Regions from separate parts of the Nocardia sp. NPDC051570 genome, predicted to be linked through region 2. Evidence: riboswitches for the same ligand, from Rfam matches in the RefSeq annotation. Region 2 holds a riboswitch; each other region holds the start of a gene.

Region 1 (7,208 bases), on a different contig from region 2:
CTCCGGACCGGATGTACCGGCCGGAGAAACAGTGTCAGCACGATCACCAGAAATGCGGCCCAGGCGATCAATTGCAGCACCGTGGGATCCGGGCGGAAGTTGAAGATGCCCGCCAGAACTGTTCCGTACCAAGACGACTGATCGAAATGCGCCGAGAAATCGAATGCCATCTGATTCGCGCCGGGCAACCATCCCACCAGCTGCAGGGCACGCACCCCGTAACCGAGGATGCCCGCGGCGACCAGAATCAGAAAGGCGCCGGTGTAGCGGAAGAACTTCGCGAGGTTGATCCGGACCGCACCGGCATACATGAGCACCGCCAGCACCGCGGCCACCACCACCCCGACCACCAGGCCGAGCAGCGGCCAGCTGCTGCCGGAGGTGTTCTCCGCGTATCCGACCATCAGCAGAGCGGTCTCGAATCCCTCACGCCCCACGGCGAAGAACGCCAGGATCAGGACCGCGAACCCGCCGCCCTCCAGCGCACGCGCCATTCCCTGCTTCAAATCCTTGGAAATGTGATGTGCGGCAGTGCGCATCCACAACACCATGAAGGTCACCACACCCACCGCCACCAGTGACGCCACACCCGCGATCGCCTCGGCCGCCAGACCGTCGACCGTGGATGTGCCGTAGTGGATCGCGGCGAAGATCCCCAGCACCATGATCACCGCCAGCGCGACACCCGACCACAGCCACTTCAGTCCGTCGCGTCGGTCGGACTTCACCAGGAATGCCGCGAGAACCATGACCACGATCCCGGTCTCGAGCCCCTCGCGAATCCCGATCAGCCCACTGCCGAACAACTGGGTCGCGACCGACGGCGCCGCTACAACTGTCTCCATCGTCGAAACCCCTATCCAGCGAACACACAAACCACCGCCAACCACCCGATCAAACAGTTTGGTTAGGCTAAGTTTTGCTGAGCATAGCACCAGGCCCCTATAAGGCCAGGTGATTCCATATGGAAATCACGGGCGGCCAATGGGTCGGCGACGCGGCGCACGGCAGGGTCACGGACCTGATGCGGGCCCCGGATGTCCTGGGCCGCAGAGCATTTCCGGTGGCCTACATCACATACCTGTCACAGGGATCAACGGCGCGGTGTCTTGTGGTCGAACACTTCGAACGAGGGAGACACCATGACCGAGAACATCGATGTTGTCGTCATCGGCGGCGGGTACGCGGGTGTGATGGCGGCCAATCGCCTGACCCAGCGTGCGGATGTGACAGTGACCCTGATCAATCCGCGCCCGGCCTTCGTCGAGCGGGTCCGCCTGCACCAGCTGGTGGGTGGATCGCATACCGCGCTCGTCGACCTGCGCGAGGTTCTGGCCGAGCGCGTCCGGCTGGTGGTCGACAGCGTGACTCGGATCGATACGGCCGAGCGCGGCGTGCGGTTGGCGGGCGGCGGCCGGGTCGGCTACGACTATCTGATCTACGCCGCGGGCAGTGGCAGTGCCGAGCCCGGCGTTCCCGGAGCGGCCGAATTCGCCTATCCGATAGCGACTTTCGAGGAGGCGCAACGACTGCGCCCGGTCATCGAGGCCGCACCCGCGACGGCCGCGGTGACGGTGGTGGGAGCCGGTTCCACCGGCATCGAGGTCGCCGCCGAGTTGGCGGAACAGGGGCGCCGGGTGACATTGGCGTGCGGTGGGACGCTCGGCCCGTATCTGCATCCGCGGGTTCGGCGTGCGGTGGCCGGGCGGCTGGCCGGTCTCGGGGTGAACGTGCTCGGCGAGGCCGAGGTGGCGGAGGTGACCCGAGATGCCGTGCAGCTCAGCGGCGGTCGCACGCTGGCGAGCGCGGTGACCGTCTGGACCGCCGGATTCGGTGTGCCGGACCTGGCCGCGTGCAGTGGGTTGAGCACCGACGCGATGGGTCGCCTGCTCACCGACGAGACGCTGACCAGTGTGGACGATTCGCGCATCGTCGCGGCCGGGGATTCGGCGGCGCCCTCGGGCCGCCCGTTGCGCATGAGCTGCCAGATCGCGAGTCCGCTGGGCGCGCACGCCGCCGATACGGTGCTGGCCCGGATCGCGGGCGCTCGGCCCGCGGCCATCAACCTCGGATACTTCGGCCAGTGCATCGCCCTGGGCCGTCGCGCCGCCGCCCTGCAGATCTCCGCCGGCGACGATACGGCGACCAGATTCCACATCGGCGGCCGTCCGGGCGCGTGGATCAAGGAACGCGCCTGCCGGCGCGTGATCGAGGAATTGGTCGGCGAGGCAGGCAAACCCGGCTCGTTCAGCTGGGGACGCACCGACGGTAAGCGCGGCGAACGAGCGGCCCTGATCACACAGCGGTGAGGGACCATCAGAATCGAACGGTGACCGACACAGGAGACCTCGCCATGGATGGGCCGCATGCCCAGCGTCGCCGCGAGCCGAGCGACCACACCACCGATCCGGCGACCGAAAGCTTTCTCGCACACCGGGATTTGTTGTTCACCGTCGCCTACGAGATGCTCGGCTCGGCGGCCGATGCCGAGGACGTCCTGCAGGAAACCTGGCTGCGGTGGATCACGGTCGACGCGGATCAGGTGCGCGACAACCGCGCCTACCTGGTCCGGATCGCGACGCGGCAGGCGCTCAACCGGCTCCGAACACTCAAGCGCCGCAAGGAATCCTATATCGGCCCCTGGCTGCCCGAACCGCTGCTGACCACACCGGACGTGGCCGAGGATGTCGAACTGGCCGAGAGTATGTCGATGGCGCTGCTGCTCGTCCTCGAAACCCTCTCGCCCACCGAACGCGCCGTCTTCGTGCTCCGCGAAGCCTTCGACGTCGACTACGACGAGATCGCCGCCGCCGTCGGCAAAACCCCTGCGGCCGTTCGCCAGATCGCCCACCGCGCCCGCCGCCACGTCGACGCCCGCCGCCCCCGCACCGCGGTCACCGCCGGCGAAACCCGCGCGGCGCTGGAGTCTTTCCAGCGCGCACTGGACACCAGAGACCTCCAGGGCCTGCTCGACGTACTCGCCCCCCATGTGGTCGCCGTCAGCGACGGCGGCGGCGTCAAACAGGCCGCACTCCGCCCGATCATCGGCGCCGAGAAGGTACTCCGCTTCCTCCTGGGAGGCCTGGCCAAGACCGAGGCCACCCTCACCGTCGGCCCCACCGTGGTCAACGGCAACCCGGCACTGATCCTCCGCCTCGACGGCGAATTGGACGGCGTCCTGGCGGCCCGCGTAGAGGACACCCGCATCACCGGCCTCTACTTCGTTCGCAACCCACACAAGCTGACGCGCATCGAATCCGAAACCCCACTCACGTTGCAATGACGACGACCGCGATGAAAGCCGCAGTGGGACACTCCGATTCATCGGACTTCAGGAGTCGGTAGCGACGGCACCCACCGTCACGGCCGAGCCGGTTCGCGGCTCCGGTTCAGGTGGGGCACAGGGTCCGGCGGCACACTCGACGTCGTGCTGATTCGTCAGCCGCATCGCAACGTTACGCCTTCAACACCGCGGGTGTGACGGTCGCGCTGTCGTATATCCCGCAATGGTATTGGGACAGATCGGATCGGCGGATCTGTCGCAGGTGCCCGGACTGATCTCGTCCGCCTATCCGGACGGCACCGGGTACGCATCCCAGATCTACGAGAACGCCGGCGGCGACTCCGGCACCGGCTGGACGTCCTACGGCGGCGCGACTCCGGTGATATGGCAGTTCACCGATTCCGCCAACTGGGCCAGAACGCGCAGGGTCAGGACCTGACTCCGGTCGACGCCCTCGCCGCGGTGAAACAGGACCTGGAGAACGGCACGCAGTGACCCCGTCCCGGTCACCTATTGCCTCGTGCCCAAGATGCCCGGGAACGGCCGGGTGATTGACAGATGTGGTGACGCGGGCGGAGGATGGCCGAGTCAGCACCTCGCTAGGCGAGGCTCCTGTGCGAATACAGGCCACTGATCCGACGACGTCGAGAGACGCCCAGGATCAGGACAGATCGCCCCGGATTAAGGCGCGATCCCAAGTGGCTTCCCGGATAACGGGATACGTCGTGCAGTGCCGAAGCTCTGACGAGAGGGGTGCGTACCCGGCCGCTCGGCCCGGGCATTCCCCCCGGTAGTTCTGACGTCACGGCGTACGTCTCGGCGGCAAGGAGGTGAGGAGCGACAGATGACATCCGGAGAGAGTCCGTATCCGAGTCCGGTTCGGCAACCTGATTCGTTCCCGGCTTGCTGCACCGTAAACGCCTGACACACTGCGGAATACCTGCCACTATCGCGCGTGCTCAGGCGTGCTCGGAATGCGCTGCGGCCGACGCCACCAGGCGTCGGCCGCGAACAACGAGACGTGACAGGAGCGCGGGCATATGCGCGAGGCATTCCATGAACAGATGACCGACCTGGCCCGAACATTGGACGAGGCAGCCGAACAGGTCTGTACCGCCATGGACCAGGCAACCCGGGCTCTACTCACCGCCGACCCGGCCGCCGCCCAGGCGGTAGTCGACCGATATCACCACATCACCGCGCTGACCCGGGCAGCCGAAGAAAAGTCGTTCCGCCTCCTCGTATTACAAGCGCCGGTGGCCGGTGATCTGCGCTCCATCGTCAGCGAGATCCAGATCGTCGACGACCTGCGCCGGATGGGGGCACTGGCCCGGCACGTCGCGGACATCGGCCGACGCAGACAGCCCAATCATTTTCTGCCGCAACATATCGCCGGTTACCTCGGCGAAATAGGCCGCGCTGCCGTCGCTCTCGGTGCGTCGGCCGCGAAGGCACTGCGGACACGCGACCCCCAGCATGTCACGCAGCTCAGCGCGCGAGCCCAGGCCATCGATCTGCTGCACCATCGCCTGACCGACACCGTCATGAACCCCCACCGGCGTCACGGAATCCAGACCGCGGTGGATGTCACGCTGGTGAGCGGAGACTACGAACGTTTCGCCGCCCACGCCGCGGCCATCGGACAACGGGTGCTGTTCCTCGTCACCGGCGCCGCGGCCCCGGACCCGCAGCCCGAACCCACCTATGAGTGGGCACTGCTCAGTAGATCCGCAGCCCCCGCCGGCGAACGATGGCCGCGGCGATAACGGTGCCGAGGATCCAGACCACCAGGCCGACAACGGCATTGAACACGAAACGGATGTCTCGATCCATATGCGGCAGCAACCGGAGCAGCGGGTCGTGCTGGGTGCCGTCGATGGGCGCGACCAGGTAGTACAACCCGTACGGCAGCACGAGATGCCCGATCCACACGACGGTCGTCCACCGGCGGCGCTCCCGCCACCGCTGCACCAGCGTCCTGGTATGAACCGCCAACAGGACCGAGATGACATTGCCGACACCCAGCCAGCACAGCAGCGGCAACGCCACGGTGAACAACGTGCCCACGAACGGCTTCGGCGGCAACGAATGCGCCAGCACGGCCGTGAGCGCCAATGTCGGCAGACCGACGATGATCAGGAGAGCAAGGTTCTTCGTCAGCAGGATGCCGCGAACGGACATGCCCTCGGCCATGCTCGCCCGAACCCGGTGGATATCCAGGCCCAGCACATTGGTGGTCGTGACATCGGCCAGGATGAAGGTCGCGAAGTAGGTGCCGACCAGCACCACCCAGCCGAACTGACGGTGCGGGTGAGCCAGCGGCGACACCAGCAGATACACCAGTGAGAGAACAAGATTCGCGCCGACCCCCTCGAGCCAGTGCCGCGGCGGGGCGAACGACCAGCGCACCTCGTCGATCACTCTGCGCGCCGGGCTGTGATCGGGTGACATCGGCGCGGGCGGCACGGCCGGGACATAGTCGCGACGCAGATACGCGTCGAAACTCCGGCGCGTTCTCGCGCGCAGCTGCTCAGTCCAACGTGTGGGCAAATTCCCCTAACTTCGCTGCGATGACGCTCGGGGCCTTGCGGGGCAGATGATGTCCGCCCGCACCGACCAATTCGAGGCGGGAACGAGGAAACCGATCGTGTAGCGCGTGCGCGGTCGAGACCGGAACGACCTTATCCGCCGGATCGGCCAGGATCAACGTCGGTATCGAATGTCCTTCCAGACGAGCGATCCAATGATCCATTCCCCGAAGCAACTCGCGCTGCTCGGTCAGGAAACTACGCCACACCTGACCGTGATCGTGGCGAATCGAGGCCAGGGCCCGCAGCGACGGCGAGGCCGACGACCGGCCGCGAACCACCCCGCCCCCGCATTGGCGGGCCATCCACGGCAATACCGTCCAGGCCGTCATCGACAGCATCGGTCCGGCCACCGGGGCGGCCAGAAGTTCATCCCACCTCGTCACGCATCCGGGCCCGACGCTGGCGATCAGCACCAGACCACGCACCCGCTCGGGCGCCATCGCCGCCGCCGCGAGGGCGACCCCGCCACCGTAGGAATGCCCGACCAGGACGGCGTCTCGAATACCCGCGCGATCGAATCGCTCGAGCAGCCAGTCGGCATTGTCCGCCAGCGTCGAGGCCCCCGACCGGTTGACCCCGTACCCCGGCCGATCCCAGGCCAAGGCATGAACCGACGCCGGAAGTCGCGCCACGACATCGTCCCAGTCCGAGCGATCCCCTGGCTGCCCGTGCAGCAGGATCACCGAGGGAGTGTTCATAGCGTCGAGAGTAGAGGGCAACACTTGCACCGGACTGCCCGCCCGCTGTGAGGTTGCTGTTCTCCCCGGCAGTCCTCAGCGCTCATAGCCCATTCGCCTGATGCGGATGATCTACAGCGAAGATCGCGGGTGGCGAAGCTACCGTTGACGTCCGTGGAACTCGTTGCGGTCCGGCTCGATTCGTCGATCCGGGGAGGGGAGCGCAGATGCCGGAGGTCGGGGAGCGGCGGGTGGGCGAGGTGCTGGTGCTGCTGGCGCGGGAGCGTGGCCTGCGGCTGGATCTGGTTCGGCCGTTCGAGCGCGGTGACGAGGGTGCGTTCGAGGTCGAGGATGCGGACGGACGCAGGCTCGTTCTCAAATGGCGGCCTTGGCGTCAGGAGGCCGCCGATGCGGCGGCGATGACGACGGACCGGATGGCGCGGATGCGGCGCCGCGGCTGTCCCATTCCGGCCGAAATCGCCTCGGGCAGAGTCGATGACATCCGCTTCGAGCTGCAGGAACTGGTCGAGGGCCGGGCCGTCGACGAGATCACCGAGGATCTGCTGGAGCAGCTGATCGGCGTGGTGGACAGGCAACGAGGAGCAGGCGCGCACGCGAGTGCGGACTGGTGGGAGTTCTTATGCGACGGCCTGTTTC
Region 2 (7,208 bases):
CAGGTCGGCGTCGCTGTAGCCGAAGACCTCCCGGGCACGCTGGTACTCCGCCGTCAACGACGTCTCCCCGTCGGTGTTCAGGGTGATCGTGAGACCGGCCTCCACCAGGCTCGGCAACGGATGCTGCGGCAGCGACGACACCAGCCCGAGCAGCACGTTGGAGGAAGGGCAGACCTCCAGCGGGATACGGCGTTTCCGCAACTCGGTCACCAAGGCCGGATCCTCCAGTACACGGATGCCGTGGCCGATCCGATCGGCGTGCCCCACCGTCAATGCCTCCCATATGCTCTCGGGGCCGGCCGTCTCCCCGGCATGGTGCACCAGGTGGAGCCCGGCATCCCGGGCAGCAGGGAATACCTCAGCGAACGGTCTCGCCGGATAGGACTCATCGCCCGCCAGCCCGATCGCGACCACCTGCGGATACCGGGTCGCCAGCTCCAGAGTGCGCCACAGCCGCTCCACCGAGCGTCGTCGCGAATGGTCCAGGATGACACGGACCTCGACGCCATACCGCCGCGCGCCGACGGCAAAGCCGTCCAGCACCGCTTCCAGCGGCATCGTCAGATCGTCAACGCGCTCACCGTGAGCCGCCGCGGTGAAAGTGACCTCCGCGTAGCGGACCCCCTCGGCCGCCTCGTCCTGGCAAAACTCTACGGCGATACGACGGAAGTGCTGATAGTCGCGGAGAAGCGCCCGCACGGTGGCCCGCTGCTCGGCGAATTTGCCGAAACCGGTGAACGGCCGATCTCGAGCGGGTGGCTCGCCCCCCAGCTCGCGGATCGTCGCGGGACGGATCGCGCTTTCCAGGTGCGTGTGCAGATGAACCTTGGGCAGTAGGCGAAGATCTCTCACGGCAAGACACTATGCGTGAGATCCATTGGCCGCCGAAGGTTATGGCTGGCTCGAATGCCCGCACGGCAGCCGATCGGCGATCAGCGTGTCGACGCAGGCGAACCCGCTGGCGGATCCGAGTTGGCGGGCCGCGTTATTGCGATCCGGCACGGCGTTGGTAGCGCGACCGCGCGTGGTCGTGGGCCGTGCGGAGCATTTCCTGGATCGGCTCCTCGGTTCGCGCGCCGGGGTTCACGACCGCGAGCCATGCGGCATTGCCGTAGACGGGGTGTGCCAGCACCGTGTCGGCGATGCTCGGGTCACCGCCACGGGTGGCGGTTTCCCGAGGATCATGGCCTGTCGACCTGACGAACACGTCCTTGCCGACGCCGATGTTCAGACGGAAGGCGCCGGGGCGGTTCAGATCCGATCTGTCGTCGTCGGGGTGATCCTTGGTCACGATCGTCGCGAACGGCTGGCCCGTGGCCGGGACTCTGCCGTCGGGGGCGTAGTAGAAGAACGTGTCCTCCCACGCGATCTCGGGTGACCCGTCACCGGGCCCGGGGCGAAGCGTCAGCACTGCGCCCAGGGATTCGATGAACGTGATGATCTCGTCGATGCTCATGAGTTCCAGCGTCACATCGATGCGTCAGCCGTGAACCGGCGAACCAAGAGGGGCATCGTTGATCTATAGCCTCGGGGGCCTCCGCGCTTCACGGTGATCAGCCGCTTGTTGCTCTCGCGCTTGGCCTAATACGCCCTGCGCGATGGCCGAGACCGAGCCGTGCGGGTCGCCCTCGGGCCGGTTCAGGTAGAAGGTGCGCCGCCGGATGCAGTCGGCGTCGAGGATCTCGGTGGCGGTGACGATTTCGCGTCGGCGGTCGGTGGCCGAGGAGGTGCGCAGGATGCGGGCGTGGGCGCGGGAGGGCGCGGCGTGGGGGCGAATCGTTCGTGGTAGTGCGGATTTCGGCACAGATCGTCTCGGGCATTCCTTGTGGAAGTCGGGCGGCGCGGTGGATTTGATGAGTCGGAAAGACTGGGCGGTCGCTGCAGCGTCGGCGCCTTCGGTGAAATAACTTCTGACTGGCAGTAATTCGAAAAGGTGGTCCGTTGCCTTAATTGACTTCGATCGTCGGATTGTGTCAGGCTGTAACACGGAAAAAGCACCTCGCTAGGCGAGGCTCCTGCACGAACACAGGCCACTGATCTGACGACGTCCAGAGACGCCCAAGATCAGGACAGGTCGCCCCGGATTAAGGCGCGATCCCAAGTGGCTTCCCGGGCAACGGGATACGTCGTCCAGTGCCGAAGCTCTGACGAGAGAGGTCGCGCCGGTGGCATTCTGCTGCGGCCACTTCTTCGTGCGCTCCGCGACGGCGTCCCCGCGCGCCCCGGCCGCAAGGAGGTGAGGAACGACCATGGCTCGAGGCGATAGTCCGTATCCGAGTTCCGTGTCTTCCCCACCCATGGTCTTCCCCACCCGTGCGTGAGTGGATTCACATCACACGAGCCTGAGATATCGTCCATTGTCGCGGTCTGCGTCTGCGCATGACCGTTGATTTGTGCTGCATTTTCGGGCCGGTATTCGGTGCGGTAATCGTTGAATAGCCATTCGGGCATGGGTCTTTATGCCCGCAAGAAGCCACGTTCGTCGAATGCTGGCCAAGAATGTTCATCTCGAATTGTTCGAAGGTTTTATCTGATGAGGAAGATCACCGCGTACGCCACCGCCGCCACTGTTGCGCTCGGCGTACTCAGCTTCAACATGCCCGACTCGGATGCGGCTCCGGTGCAACCGATTTCGGCGCCGATCACACACACCGACCTCGCGCCCGGTATCCACTGGACCGCCAAACGCGACGGCAACTCCGTGGTCGTCGCCACCGACGCGGGCTCGCTGGCCGCCCGCGACGGCCAGTTCCAAGTGCTCGATGCCACCGGCACGGTCGTTGCCGGGTTGCCGCTGGCCTACGACATCAACGGATCACGGTTTCCGATCGCGGCCACGATCGACGGCAACACCGCGACACTGACTCCGAGCACCGATCCCGCCGCTGCGAAGCCGGTGCAGATGGTGACCCCGGTCGATGCCCAAGCCGACTTCGACAGTGCCCTGGCCGCGGCGGGCACCCAATTCGGCCTGGCCACCGGGGTGGGTGCGCTGGTCGGCACCATCATCGGCGCGGTCGGTGGCTGCGTACTGGGTGCGATCGTGCCCGCGACGCTGATGACGCCGATCTTCGTTCCGGGCTGGGTCGGCGGCTGCATCGCGGGCGCGGCCGCGGGCATCGCGCTCGGCGCGGCCGCAGGCACGGTACTGCTGGGTGTGCCGGTCGGCATCGCCAGCGCGATCCAGTTCTTCCAGCGCCTCAACACTCCCTCCACCCCGGCGCCTGCCGGCTCCGGTACCGCTGCCCCAGCGGCCTGATCGCCCATTGCGGTTGTGCTGGAACGGATCCGGCACAACCGCAGTCTGCGACTTACCCCCCGACGTCGACATTCGGCGATCGCCGAACCCATCACAGCAGTACCGCAAGATATTTCAGGAAGGGAGCAATGGCGATGGCCTTGTTCTCCACCGGCGCGACCCGCCGCACCACCACAACGACTCCGTCACCAACCCCCACCGCTGCACCGACCACCGCTGTCCTCGATTCCGCGCACGTCGGCGACATCGTCGGCGCGCTGGGCACCATCGGCCAGCACGACACCCTCGAGGGCCGCGGCCGCTGGCAGCGCTTCAAGATGCTGCTGGCCATCATCGGCCCCGGCCTGATCGTCATGGTCGGCGACAACGACGCCGGCGGCGTGGCCACCTACGCCCAAGCCGGGCAGAACTACGGCATGGCCCTGGTCTGGACGCTGGCGCTGCTCATCCCGGTGCTCTACGTCAACCAGGAAATGGTGGTGCGTCTCGGCGCGGTCGCCGGTGTCGGGCACGCCCGGCTGATCTTCGCCCGGTTCGGCAGGTTCTGGGGCGCGTTCAGCGTCGGTGACCTGTTCATCGTGAACGCCATGACGATCGTCACCGAATTCATCGGTGTCGCACTGGCTCTCGGCTACTTCGGGATGCCCAAAGCCATCGCGGTGCCGGTGGCCGCGGTGCTGCTGTTCGCGGTCGTCGCGGGTGGCTCGTTCCGGCGCTGGGAGCGATTCCTGTTCGGGCTCATCGCGATCAACATCGTGATGTTCCCGTTGGCGTTCCTGGTGCACCCCAGTGCCACCGACACCGTGAAGGGCATCGTCCCCTCGTTCCCGGGCGGCCTGAATTCCACACTGCTGCTGCTCATCGTCGCGATCGTCGGCACGACCGTCGCGCCGTGGCAGCTGTTCTTCCAGCAGTCCAACATCGTCGACAAGCGCATCACCCCGCGCTGGATCCGCTACGAGCGGATCGACCTGTGGGTCGGGATCGTCGTGGTCATGGCGGGTGCGATCGCGATCATGGCAGCGGCCGCGTTCGGCCTGGCCCCTGCCGATGTCGGTCACTTCACCGATGCGGGCGCGGTCGCCCGGGCGCTGCACGATCATCTGGGACACACCGTGGGTGCGTTGTTCGCGATTCTGCTGCTGGACGCTTCTCTGGTCGGAGCCAACGCCGTGGGTTTGGCCACCACCTACGCGCTCGGTGACACCCTCGGTAAGCGGCACTCGCTGCATTGGAAGATCACCGAAGCACCGATGTTCTACCTCGGCTACGCGCTGTTGCTCGGTATCGCCGCCGCGGTCTCGTTCAGCCCCGACCACGTGCTCGGCCTGCTGACCCAGGGCGTGCAGGCGCTGGCCGGGGTACTGCTGCCGTCGGCCACGGTATTTCTGGTGCTGCTGTGTAACGACAAAGCCGTGCTCGGCCCGTGGGTCAACAGCACCCGGCAGAACATCGTCGCGGGCGTCATCGTCTGGTCGCTGGTGCTGCTGTCGCTCGCGCTGACCGCCGCCACCTTCTTCCCGGACCTGTCCACCACCACCCTGGAGATCGGTTTCGGCGTCGGTGCGCTGATCGGTCTGCTCGGCGGTCTGACCATCGCCTACGCGCGCCATCATGCCGACCGCACCCGCTCCGAGCAGACCGCCGCGGAGCTCGGTGGCCTCGACCCGGATCAGATCGAGGAGCTGGATGCGACGCCGCTGTCGCGTGCCGACCGCAAACAGGTCCTGGACGCCGACCGTGACAGCTGGCGCACCCCGGCCCTGCACACCCTGGCGCGTCCGGCGTTCTCACCGCTGCGGACCGCGGGCATGATCGCCCTGCGCGGCTACCTGCTCATCGCCGTCATCCTGATCGGCGTGAAGGTCGTCCAGCAGATCAGCGGTTAGCGCAGACGAAACCGGTTGCGGCAGCAAATCATCCAGCGCACGCTGCCGCAACCGGGTAATGCCATGACCGGCCGCACCGCCGACAAGAAACTGAAGCGGAGGCTGATCCTGCTGTCGTGGCGGCGCGAGCGGGTTCCAGGTGCCGCGCGCCACCTCCTCTAGCCACGGCACGGATCAGCACGCACAATGCTGGTTGTGCGCGACATCCGACCGGTCATGAGGATTGCCACCGTCTGTGCGGCGGTACTGCTCACGGCCTGCTCGACCCATCATCACGACGCTGCACAGCAATCGGTCGAGGATCCGAACTTTCTCGCCGGATGCGGTCCGCTCCCGGACCAGACCATCGTCGATACCGTGCACGCGACCGCGGTCCGGCCATTGGGTGGGCCGACCATCTGCGCGTGGGAAGCCGACTTCAGCACTGGCGGACCGGTCGATCTCACCTACGCATGGCTGGAACACGACACGCTCGGCCGCGATCGCCAGATCGATGAACAACAGGGTTACCGCATCGAGAAACTCGTCATCAAACACTTCGGTGCCATATACGTCCGCGACCCTCGCGACCCCGGCAGCTGCGCGGTCACGGCCGCCGATTCCGGCACCGTCACCTGGTGGGTGCAAAACCGTGACCACACCGGCCAACCGGACCCGTGCGCCGCGGCGATGAATCTGATGCAGGCCACCCTGGCGATCGACGGCACCTGACGCCCTCGAAGCGTCGTCATCGGATATCGCCGACAGCCCGCGACCGAACCGGCAGCCGCCGCATCCGACGACAACCGCCTCGTCAGTGTCGGCTGCTGTCCGTGAGGGCCGCGTCGAGCAGCGCCGCGGCCGCCGCTCGGGCGGTGGTCGCGGCGGACGGGTCCCGGTCCATTCGTGCGGAGGCTCCTGCGCCGTCGTATAACAGGTGCAGCTGCCGTGCGAGGCCTTCGTAGTCGGCGACGCCGGCCTCGCGTGCCAGATCCGTGAACAGCGTCCGCACCCACTGCCGGTATCGGTCGGTGGCGCATTCGACAGGGCTGCCGGGCTGTGCCTCGGCGCTGGCCGTCATATGCGCGCAGCCGTTGAAGTCGGGCTCGGTGAACAGCTGGCCTTGCGCGTCGAAGACGCCCAGCAGTCGCTCCCGCGGTGTCCGGAACCGGGTCAGGGTCCGCTCGACTTGCTCCCGGGTATTGGCGTGGCGGGCGTCCAGATAGGCCTGGACCAGCTCGTCCTTGCTGCCGAACAGGTTGTAGAGGGAGGCCTTGGCGACGCCGGCCTGGCGCACGATGCGGTCGATGCCGACGCTCTGCACTCCCTCGCTGTAGAACAGCTCATCGGCGGCGGCCAGCAGACGTTCGCGCGCGGATCCCTTCGCGGTGTCGACCTTACCGGGCAATGGTCACACCTCCTGTCAGACTGGCGGTACAGTCCACTGTGCTACCGGGCGGCCTATTCGGGTTCTACCCGGTCCGACAACACTAGACAGACCGGTCTTCCCAGTCAATGTCGGGGTGTCGTTCAGGTCAGATGGCTGTGCGTCCGCCGTCGACGGGGATGACAGCGCCGGTGATGTATCCGGCGGCCGGTGAGGCCAGGAACGCGATGACGTCCCCGATTTCCTCCGCCTCCGCTGTGCGGGACAGCAACGTGGTTTTGCCCAGGGCCGTGAGGTTTTCCCGCGGTGAGCCGGCGGTGTAGACCGGTCCGGGAGCGACGGTGTTCACACGCACACCTCGCGGGCTGTATTCGGCGGCCCAGGAACGGGTGAACGAGGCCAGTGCGGCCTTGGTGGCACTGTAGGCGGCGCCGGCTTCCAGGCCGATCTGTCCGGCCATGCTGCCCAGATTGATCACCACACCCCGGCCACGCTCGGCCATCTTCGGTGCGATAGCGGCGGTCAGGTAATACGCGCTGCGCACATTGGCGTCGAACATCGCGTCATATGTGCCGGAGTCCAGGTCGGCGGTGGGGCCGAACCAGGAGAACCCGGCGTTGTTGACCAGGACATCGACCGCCCCGGCCTGGGCGGCCAGCTGCTCGACGGCGCGGATATCGGTGAGGTCGGCGGC
Region 3 (7,208 bases), on a different contig from region 2:
GCCGTCCATGGTGATCTGCCGGCTGCTCGGTGTGCCGTACGGGGACCACGAACTCTTCCAGGACGCGAGCCGGCGGCTGGTGCAGTCGACGACCGCGGCTGCCGCGGTCGCCGCACGCGACGAACTCGCGGCCTACCTGGACGGGCTGATCACCAGAGCACAGGCCGAGCCCGGCCCCGGCCTGCTGTCCGGCCTGGTCGCCGATCAACTGGCACATGGCGAGATCGATCGCGAGGAACTGGTTTCGACCGCGATACTGCTGCTCGTCGCGGGCCACGAGACAACGGCATCGATGACCTCGCTGTCGGTGATCACCCTTCTGGAGCATCCGGATCAGCACGCCGCGCTGCGCGCCGACCCCGGCCTCATCCCGGGCGCGGTCGAGGAACTGCTGCGCTACCTCGCCATCGCCGACATCGCGGGCGCCCGATTCGCGAAGGCCGATATCGAGATCGACGGGCAATTGATCAAGGCGGGCGAGGGCGTGATCGTTTCCAATTCCATTGCCAATCGCGACAGTTCGGTGTTCGCCGAACCGGACACCTTCGACGTGCACCGTTCGGCCCGCCACCATATCGCGTTCGGTTACGGCGTCCACCAGTGCCTCGGCCAGAACCTGGCCCGCCTCGAGCTCGAGATCATCCTCGCGGCATTGTTCGAGCGCATTCCGGCACTGCGGCTGGCCGTTCCTGTGGAGCAACTGACCCTGCGGCCCGGCACGACAATCCAAGGCGTCAACGAACTTCCGGTCACCTGGTGACCATTCCCGCGCCAAGCGCGAAAGGAGTCCACATGCGGGTAACCGCCGACCGAACTGTATGCATCGGTGCCGGGCTGTGTGCACTGACCGCTCCCGGCGTCTTCGATCAGGATGACGACGGCCTCGTGAAGGTGCTCGACCCAGACGCCGCCGACGAACCCGCTGCCCACGAGGCGATCGATATCTGCCCGTCCGGGGCCATAGCGTTCACGGAGTAGCAATGGTGAAGCGGCGCATGGCCCTTTCCGTCGCAGGCGGTTTCCTGAGTTCAATGGATCTCGCCGTTCGGGGACATTGCGCTGATACCAGTACTTCGACAGATACGAGTGCCGATAAGGCCGGCCATAGCGTCTGTCGCGGGACGACCATCGCGACCGCGGTGGGCACCGCAGAGGGTATGGCCGGACCCTGAATGAAGACAGCATCGGGCCCAGACGCCCCGAGCGCCCCCGCGGAGAGCGGTCGAACACACTCAACTCGGTAACAGCGGACGTTCGGCTGACCTTGCGCTACAGCAGGTTCGGACCGAGCGCTCAGCGGCCGTTGCGAATGTTCCGCGAGATCGACCAGCGGCCAACGACTACGGCTCAGTCGAACGACCGGAACGCAGGCAATACCGGACGTTCTCCGATCGCTCCGATGATCCTCCGCCGCCGGTGCGCCAGGTTCGAACAGGGAGTGCCGCAGTGAGTTCCACCTCGATGAGTCGACCTGCGAATCCAAGCTGCATGACGCCGCGAAATCGGCCACCGATCGTGCCGACGCCATCGACGCCCGAAACCTGAGCTGCGCGAAGGCGCCCGTTCAAGAGGACTTCGGGTCCGCCGCAACAGTATTCGGTGAATGGGTTCGCTGTGCCCGCCGGATGCGAGTCCGGCTAGGAGCGTGGGTCGGTAAATGGGGTTGTGGGTTCAGGTGGGTGTGCGAGATCGTTTTGAGGTGATACCCCCGTCGTTGCCTGTTGGAGGACCTTGTGGCCGATCTTGTGCCCGCATCGCTGCCCGCCCCGCCCTATTACGCGGTGGTGTTCACTTCCGTGCGGACCGCTGGTGACGAGGGGTATGGGGACAGGGCCGAGCGGATGCTGAAACTGGCTGCCGACCAGCCGGGTTTCCTCGGCGTCGATTCGGCTCGCGGCGCGGACGGTCTGGGGATCACGGTGTCGTACTGGAGCGACGAGGAGTCGATCGCGGCCTGGCGGGGTCATCGCTTGCCGCCGCCGCGGTGTTGAACGCGACAAACACGCGACCTCTTCACGCCTCAGTCAGCAGAGTCCCACGCGAAGGGCCGCCTCAAAGGCCCAAGCAGCCGAAACTTCCTCGCGCGTGTGTGTGGAGCGTCAACACCCGGTTGAAGCTGCCTCGTTGAGCCTTGGGCTCCTCACTTGCTGAGGATGGTCACCTGCCTGCATTGGCCGGAGTACAGAGTTCCGGACTGGATGCGGCACAGCGCAATCCGGTCCGGAACTCGCTGTGCCTGCTATGCGGCGGCGGTGTCGGATTCTACCTCCCGGCTGCGTGCCGGGGCAGCGGCTCGCTCCCACGGCGCGGGCCGCGGGAAGTAGTTCTCCAGGAAGCACTGCACCCGCGCCACGCGGTGGGATTCCTCGATCTCGGGGAAGCTGCTGTCGTTGAGGCAGAAGAAGTCGACGTCGCGGCGCACCGGCAGCACATCGAGCTGATCGAGCCCGTCGTGGGTCGTGGTGTCCACGTAGTGGACCCGGGCGGTTTCGTGCCGTACCGCCCTGCCGGTCAGCAAGGCGAAGTAGTGGTAGAGCGAGTTGGTCACCGAGATATCGGTGCTGGAGCGGAACGGGCTGGCCTGGGTCCTGGCGAAATCATCGGCGAACTCCCGCTCCATCTCCAGCAGCACACTGCGCCGCAGCGGTGTCGGCGCATGCGCGAGGTGCCGGGTGATCACCTGCCCGAACCGATCCTGCAGCAGTTTCCGGTTCACCCGCGCCCCGTTCTCGAACCCGCTGCGCTGCTTGGTATTCGGGCCGGTGCCGATCCGGAGTTCGGAATCGGCGAACCTGCTGATACCACCGCAGGTGAAGAACATCTCCGGAGCGACAGGACGACCCAAGAACATATCGTCGTTGGCGTAGATGAAATGCTCGCTCAACCCCGGGATGTGCTGCAGCTGCGATTCGACGGCGTGGGAGTTGAATGTCGGCAGGCAGGTCGGGTCCAAAAAGTGCTCCGCCGCACGAACAATCGTCACCTTCGGGTCTTCGGCGAGCCAGCCTGGTGGGGTGGAGTCGGTGGCGATGAAGATCCGTCGCACCCACGGCGCGTACTCCCGCACCGACCGCAGCGCGAACCGTAGTTCATCGATCTGCCGGGTCCGGGCCGGGGCTGTGTCGCCCTCGCCGAGGGTGACGCCGACCGCCGCTTCGGCGCGTCGCCTGGCCACTGCCGGATCGTTGCCGTCGACCCAGGAGAACACGATATCGATGGGGAATCCGATATCGCCCGCATGCGGTTCGAACATTCCCTCCAGGGAGATCCATTCGCAGCCGTATCGCTGGACTGCGATCAGCTCGAGATCATCAGCGGGAAAGCTGTTGCGGGTCAATGCGTTCGGGCGCGGGCAGCGCACCTCGTCGGGGCCGAAGTCCCAGAATTCGACGTCGATGCTGCCCGGGCCCTCGTCGGCGCGCAACAGCGGGGCGACGAGTCCGCGGAACTCTTCGCGCAGTGCCAGCGCAGGCGTGCCTGCGGCGGTCCTGATCAGCAGGAATCGGATATTGTTCGCCAGCAGAATGCCGCGGGTGAGCAGCAGGTTGTCCAGCGCCGACCGCTCGGCACCGGCTCCGGCCATCGGAACACATGTCATCAGGTTCTTCATTCGTCACACCTACCTACGGGCTCAACAGGATTCAGTGAACGCACGAAGGAGTTTGCACGAACGGAAATACGTCGCACGCGACCCCACACGTTGAGCTTCGGCACTACACGACGTATCCCTGCCGGATATCCGGCGGGAAGCCACCTGGGATCAACCCTTAAGCCGGGAAGATCTGTCCTGATCTTGGGCGTCTCTCGACGTCGTGAGATCAGTGGCCTTTGTTCGAACAGGAGCCTCACCTAACGAGGTGCACTGCCACTATAGCCGCATACGCACCACCGTGGCTCCCGGCAACGCGCGCAGGCCGTGCCGACGGCGCCCACCCCTTCTACTGGGCTCTCGACGGTCAGGCGATCACGCCGAGGTCGCGGCGACCTGGACCCACCACCGCGTCCGGATCGGTGGCGACCACCCGGTGCAGCAGTTCGTGGTAGATGTCGCGGAAGTCGACCGTGGACTTCAGATCGCCGTCGTCCAGATCGGTGAGGCTGGGTTCGTCCCCGTAGAAACCGCCTTCGACCGGCGCCCCGGCGACGAAGACCGGACCCGCGGTGCCGTGGTCGGTGCCCTGGGAGGCGTTGGCGTGCACGCGGCGGCCGAACTCGCTGTAGGCCAGCAGGACCACCGGGTGCCCGGCCATGTCCCGTAGGAAGCCCGACACGGCCTCGTCGAAGCGGCCGAGCAGTTGCTCCTGGGTGTGGCGTTCATCGGCATGGGTGTCGAAGCCGCCCAAGCTCACCGAATAGACCCGCGTCGGCACTGCGGCCTTGATGCACCGCCCGACCAGGTCGAGTTGGGCCGACAGCGGATTGCCGCCCGGTGTGGCCTTCGTTCCCTTCAGCACTGAAAAGGTCTGCTCGACAGTCTGTTCCGCCTGGTAGCCGGTGCACACACAGCCCTGTGCGGCGCTGTCGGCCGGATCGGTGGCAGCCAGCCCCGAGAGCGCCGCGGACATCTCCGGCGGCAGCGGCGCCGAGGCAGGATCCAGCGCCGCCGCAGTGTGTTTCACACCGAGCGCCAACTGCGGCAGCACCGATCCGATACTCACCGCACGGACCGGATCGTCGCCGGTGACGTCGAGCCAGCGCCCGATCCAGCCGGTCGGCACCGGCTCGTCCGGCGACGCGGTCTGCCAGATGTCCATGGAACGAAAGTGGCTGTGGTCAGGCTTCGGATAGCCCACGCCGCGCACGATGGCCAGGCGCCGCTGCTGCCACAGCTGAGCAAGGCCCTTCATTGCTGGGTTCAGGCCGAGTCGATCGTCGAGATGCAGCACTTCCTCGGCGCGATAGGCCAATTCGGGGCGAGCGTCGTGATAGGCGTTGTCGGCGTAGGGAATCACAGTGTTGATGCCGTCGTTGCCGCCGTAGAGCGTGAGCACCACCAGCACGCCCGACCCCGGTGGCAGGGGTGTGGTTTCGGCGCGGCGGTGCAGCTCGTCCCAGGTGATGGCGGACGCGCCGAGCACGCCCAGCGCGCCGAGCACGCTGGAGCCGACGAGGAACTGTCTGCGAGTGAATTCCGGCATGGCAGAGGCGCTTTCAGCTGGTGAGGTATTCGGGAGTATTCACAGCGAGGGTGATCAGCCGGGCCGGGTCCGCGACGGCGGCGAGCAGCTTCGCGCTGCGATCCGACCAGCCGCCCACGCCGAGCAGATGTGCCGCGGCGTCGAGCCGGTCCGGCCGCGCCGCCTGCGCGATCGGCGACAGGTCGGCCGTCTTCATCATCTCGGCCGCGGCGGTCAGCCGGGAGTGCGCGGCCGCGCTGGACATCCATCCCTGCCCGCGCGGCCACCCGCCGACGTCGGGCGGATAGAACGGCAGCTGTCCCAGCCCGCGCAGCACCCCGGCCACTCGCCGGACTTGGGCATCGTCGTCGAGCGGGATCCGCAGCGCCCGCACCATACCGATCAACCATTCGACCGGTCCGTGCACGACAGTGTTTCGGGCGGAGCGGAATTCCGCATCCGTGAGGATCGCGGTCACCAGCGCGGATAGGTCGCGGCCGGGCCCGTACGCGGCGGTCAGACGATCCAGCACGGGCGGTGTGGGCGGATTGTCGGAGGCCAGTTGCTGCCAGGTCCGCGTGGCGACATATCGAGCCGATTCCGGGCGGGCCAGTACGATCTCGCAGAACTCTCGCGCGCCCAGCGGACCCGTCACGCCCAGAACGGTTTTCACGCCGTCGTCGTGCCGCTTGGCATCGAGTACCGCACCGCTGGAGCCGATCACCCACCCGGTCAACGCCCGCGCGCCCTCGCGCACATCGGTTTCGGTGTAACCGTTGCCGTGGCCGAGGGCGAACAGCTCCATGAATTCGCGGGACAGGTTCTCGTTGGGCGCCTTGGCGGTGTTCGCGATGCCGTCGAGCCAGCGCAGCATGGCGGGGTCGGTGAGCATCGCAGAGGCCAGCGTGCCGAAATCGCCGGTGCCCAGGCCGCGCAGCGTCGTGTTTTGGGCGGCCATCTCGGCGGCATTGCGCACCTTGGTGGCGGAGGTGGCGAAGTGGTTGTGCCACACCAGGGTCAGCTTCTCGCGCACCGGGACCCGCACGGCGGCCATGCGGCGCAGCCACCACGCGGTCAGGGCATCGAGCTGGGCGGTCAGCTCAGCCTGATAGCGATGCCGGACATCGGCGGTCGCCCCCTTGCCGGGCGGGGTCGGCAGGCTGAAGCTCGGCAGCGGCGTGGCGCGGGCACCGGGATCGGCCTCCGGATCGGTGGCCAAAGCCGTGCGCAGATAGGCGATGGGGTCGGATACGGCATCGATCTCGGCCCCGGTCGCGCCGAATCCGATTCGGCGCAGCACCCGGGCGGTGCCCATCCACTGCAGTGATTGCGTCCCCATATAGCCGAGTATCAGCCGCTCGCGGGCCGCCTCGAGCGGCTGACAACCGACCTTCAGCAGATCTTCAGCCCACCCCGGAGAATGTCCGAGTATGCGGCGGCCGGAACGCATCCGGCCAAAAGAACGCCGAGGGGAGTTGTCTCTTGGTCCGTTCGTAGTCGGCGGCGTCGGTCAGTGCGTCGATCTTGGGGTTTCCGGCGCGGCGCATGCCGCGGCCGACCTGCTCGAACCCGTTATCTGGTCAGCGGGAACGAAATTCGGGATGCTCGCTCGACGCGGCCATCTGATCGTCGGCGCAATCCCGTGGCTGATCAAAGCAATCCGACTTGGCCGGGGGCTGATTGAGTGACGGCCAGCCACGCCGATGACGTGCCCGTCGAAACGGCTGGTGACGCGGCGGGTGGTGGCCGTCCCCGCGGCGGGTGGCCAGCAGCAGTCCGATCAGCAACGCAGCCAGGCCCAGCAGCAGGATTCCCGACCCGATCCACACCTCGGTCCGGGAGTAGACGGGAACATGCTCGGGCGACATCGCGGCGATGGTCAACCCCCTACCGGGTCCACCCGCGAGCCACCATCCGATATTCGCCACGATCGACTCGCCCCTTCCAGGGTCCCCACGGCGCCGTAAACGAAAAGCGTTTACCCCCAGGGGATCCTACGGCCGAGTTGGGTCGCTCGGACCGCCGACGAACAGTCGGGCACAGCCGGGGTTCGAAGTGTGATTGCAGCGGCAAGAGGTCGGGCGATGTCGA

What was found. Region 2 has a riboswitch for magnesium ahead of ACIA76_RS27030 (hypothetical protein). Riboswitches for the same ligand answer to the same signal wherever they lie in the genome.
Region 1: it holds a riboswitch for magnesium, as region 2 does, so the genes downstream of both, phoU (phosphate signaling complex protein PhoU) here and ACIA76_RS27030 (hypothetical protein) in region 2, are expected to answer to the same signal.
Region 3: it holds a riboswitch for magnesium, as region 2 does, so the genes downstream of both, ACIA76_RS41165 (stealth family protein) here and ACIA76_RS27030 (hypothetical protein) in region 2, are expected to answer to the same signal.

Annotation. Positions count from the first base shown of each region.
Region 1 is NZ_JBITDI010000016.1:162,760-169,967, forward strand. It holds gene efeU (iron uptake transporter permease EfeU) at 1-845, opposite strand, end outside; gene ACIA76_RS33030 (NAD(P)/FAD-dependent oxidoreductase) at 1,143-2,309, shown strand; gene ACIA76_RS33035 (RNA polymerase sigma-70 factor) at 2,354-3,283, shown strand; gene ACIA76_RS33040 (hypothetical protein) at 3,507-3,722, shown strand; M-box (ykoK) riboswitch at 3,872-4,043, shown strand; gene phoU (phosphate signaling complex protein PhoU) at 4,324-5,049, shown strand; gene ACIA76_RS33050 (hypothetical protein) at 5,003-5,833, opposite strand; gene ACIA76_RS33055 (alpha/beta fold hydrolase) at 5,814-6,572, opposite strand; gene ACIA76_RS33060 (phosphotransferase) at 6,779-7,208, shown strand, end outside.
Region 2 is NZ_JBITDI010000011.1:184,961-192,168, forward strand. It holds gene add (adenosine deaminase) at 1-852, opposite strand, end outside; gene ACIA76_RS27020 (DUF6194 family protein) at 986-1,456, opposite strand; gene ACIA76_RS27025 (hypothetical protein) at 1,520-1,804, opposite strand; M-box (ykoK) riboswitch at 1,992-2,163, shown strand; gene ACIA76_RS27030 (hypothetical protein) at 2,534-3,259, shown strand; gene ACIA76_RS27035 (NRAMP family divalent metal transporter) at 3,394-5,148, shown strand; gene ACIA76_RS27040 (hypothetical protein) at 5,164-5,310, shown strand; gene ACIA76_RS27045 (DUF3558 domain-containing protein) at 5,365-5,859, shown strand; gene ACIA76_RS27050 (TetR/AcrR family transcriptional regulator) at 5,942-6,535, opposite strand; gene ACIA76_RS27055 (SDR family NAD(P)-dependent oxidoreductase) at 6,663-7,208, opposite strand, start outside.
Region 3 is NZ_JBITDI010000031.1:5,094-12,301, reverse strand. It holds gene ACIA76_RS41180 (cytochrome P450) at 1-760, shown strand, start outside; gene ACIA76_RS41175 (ferredoxin) at 793-978, shown strand; gene ACIA76_RS41170 (antibiotic biosynthesis monooxygenase family protein) at 1,734-1,991, shown strand; gene ACIA76_RS41165 (stealth family protein) at 2,240-3,610, opposite strand; M-box (ykoK) riboswitch at 3,686-3,864, opposite strand; gene ACIA76_RS41160 (DUF1501 domain-containing protein) at 3,957-5,138, opposite strand; gene ACIA76_RS41155 (DUF1800 family protein) at 5,152-6,456, opposite strand; gene ACIA76_RS41150 (hypothetical protein) at 6,698-7,045, opposite strand.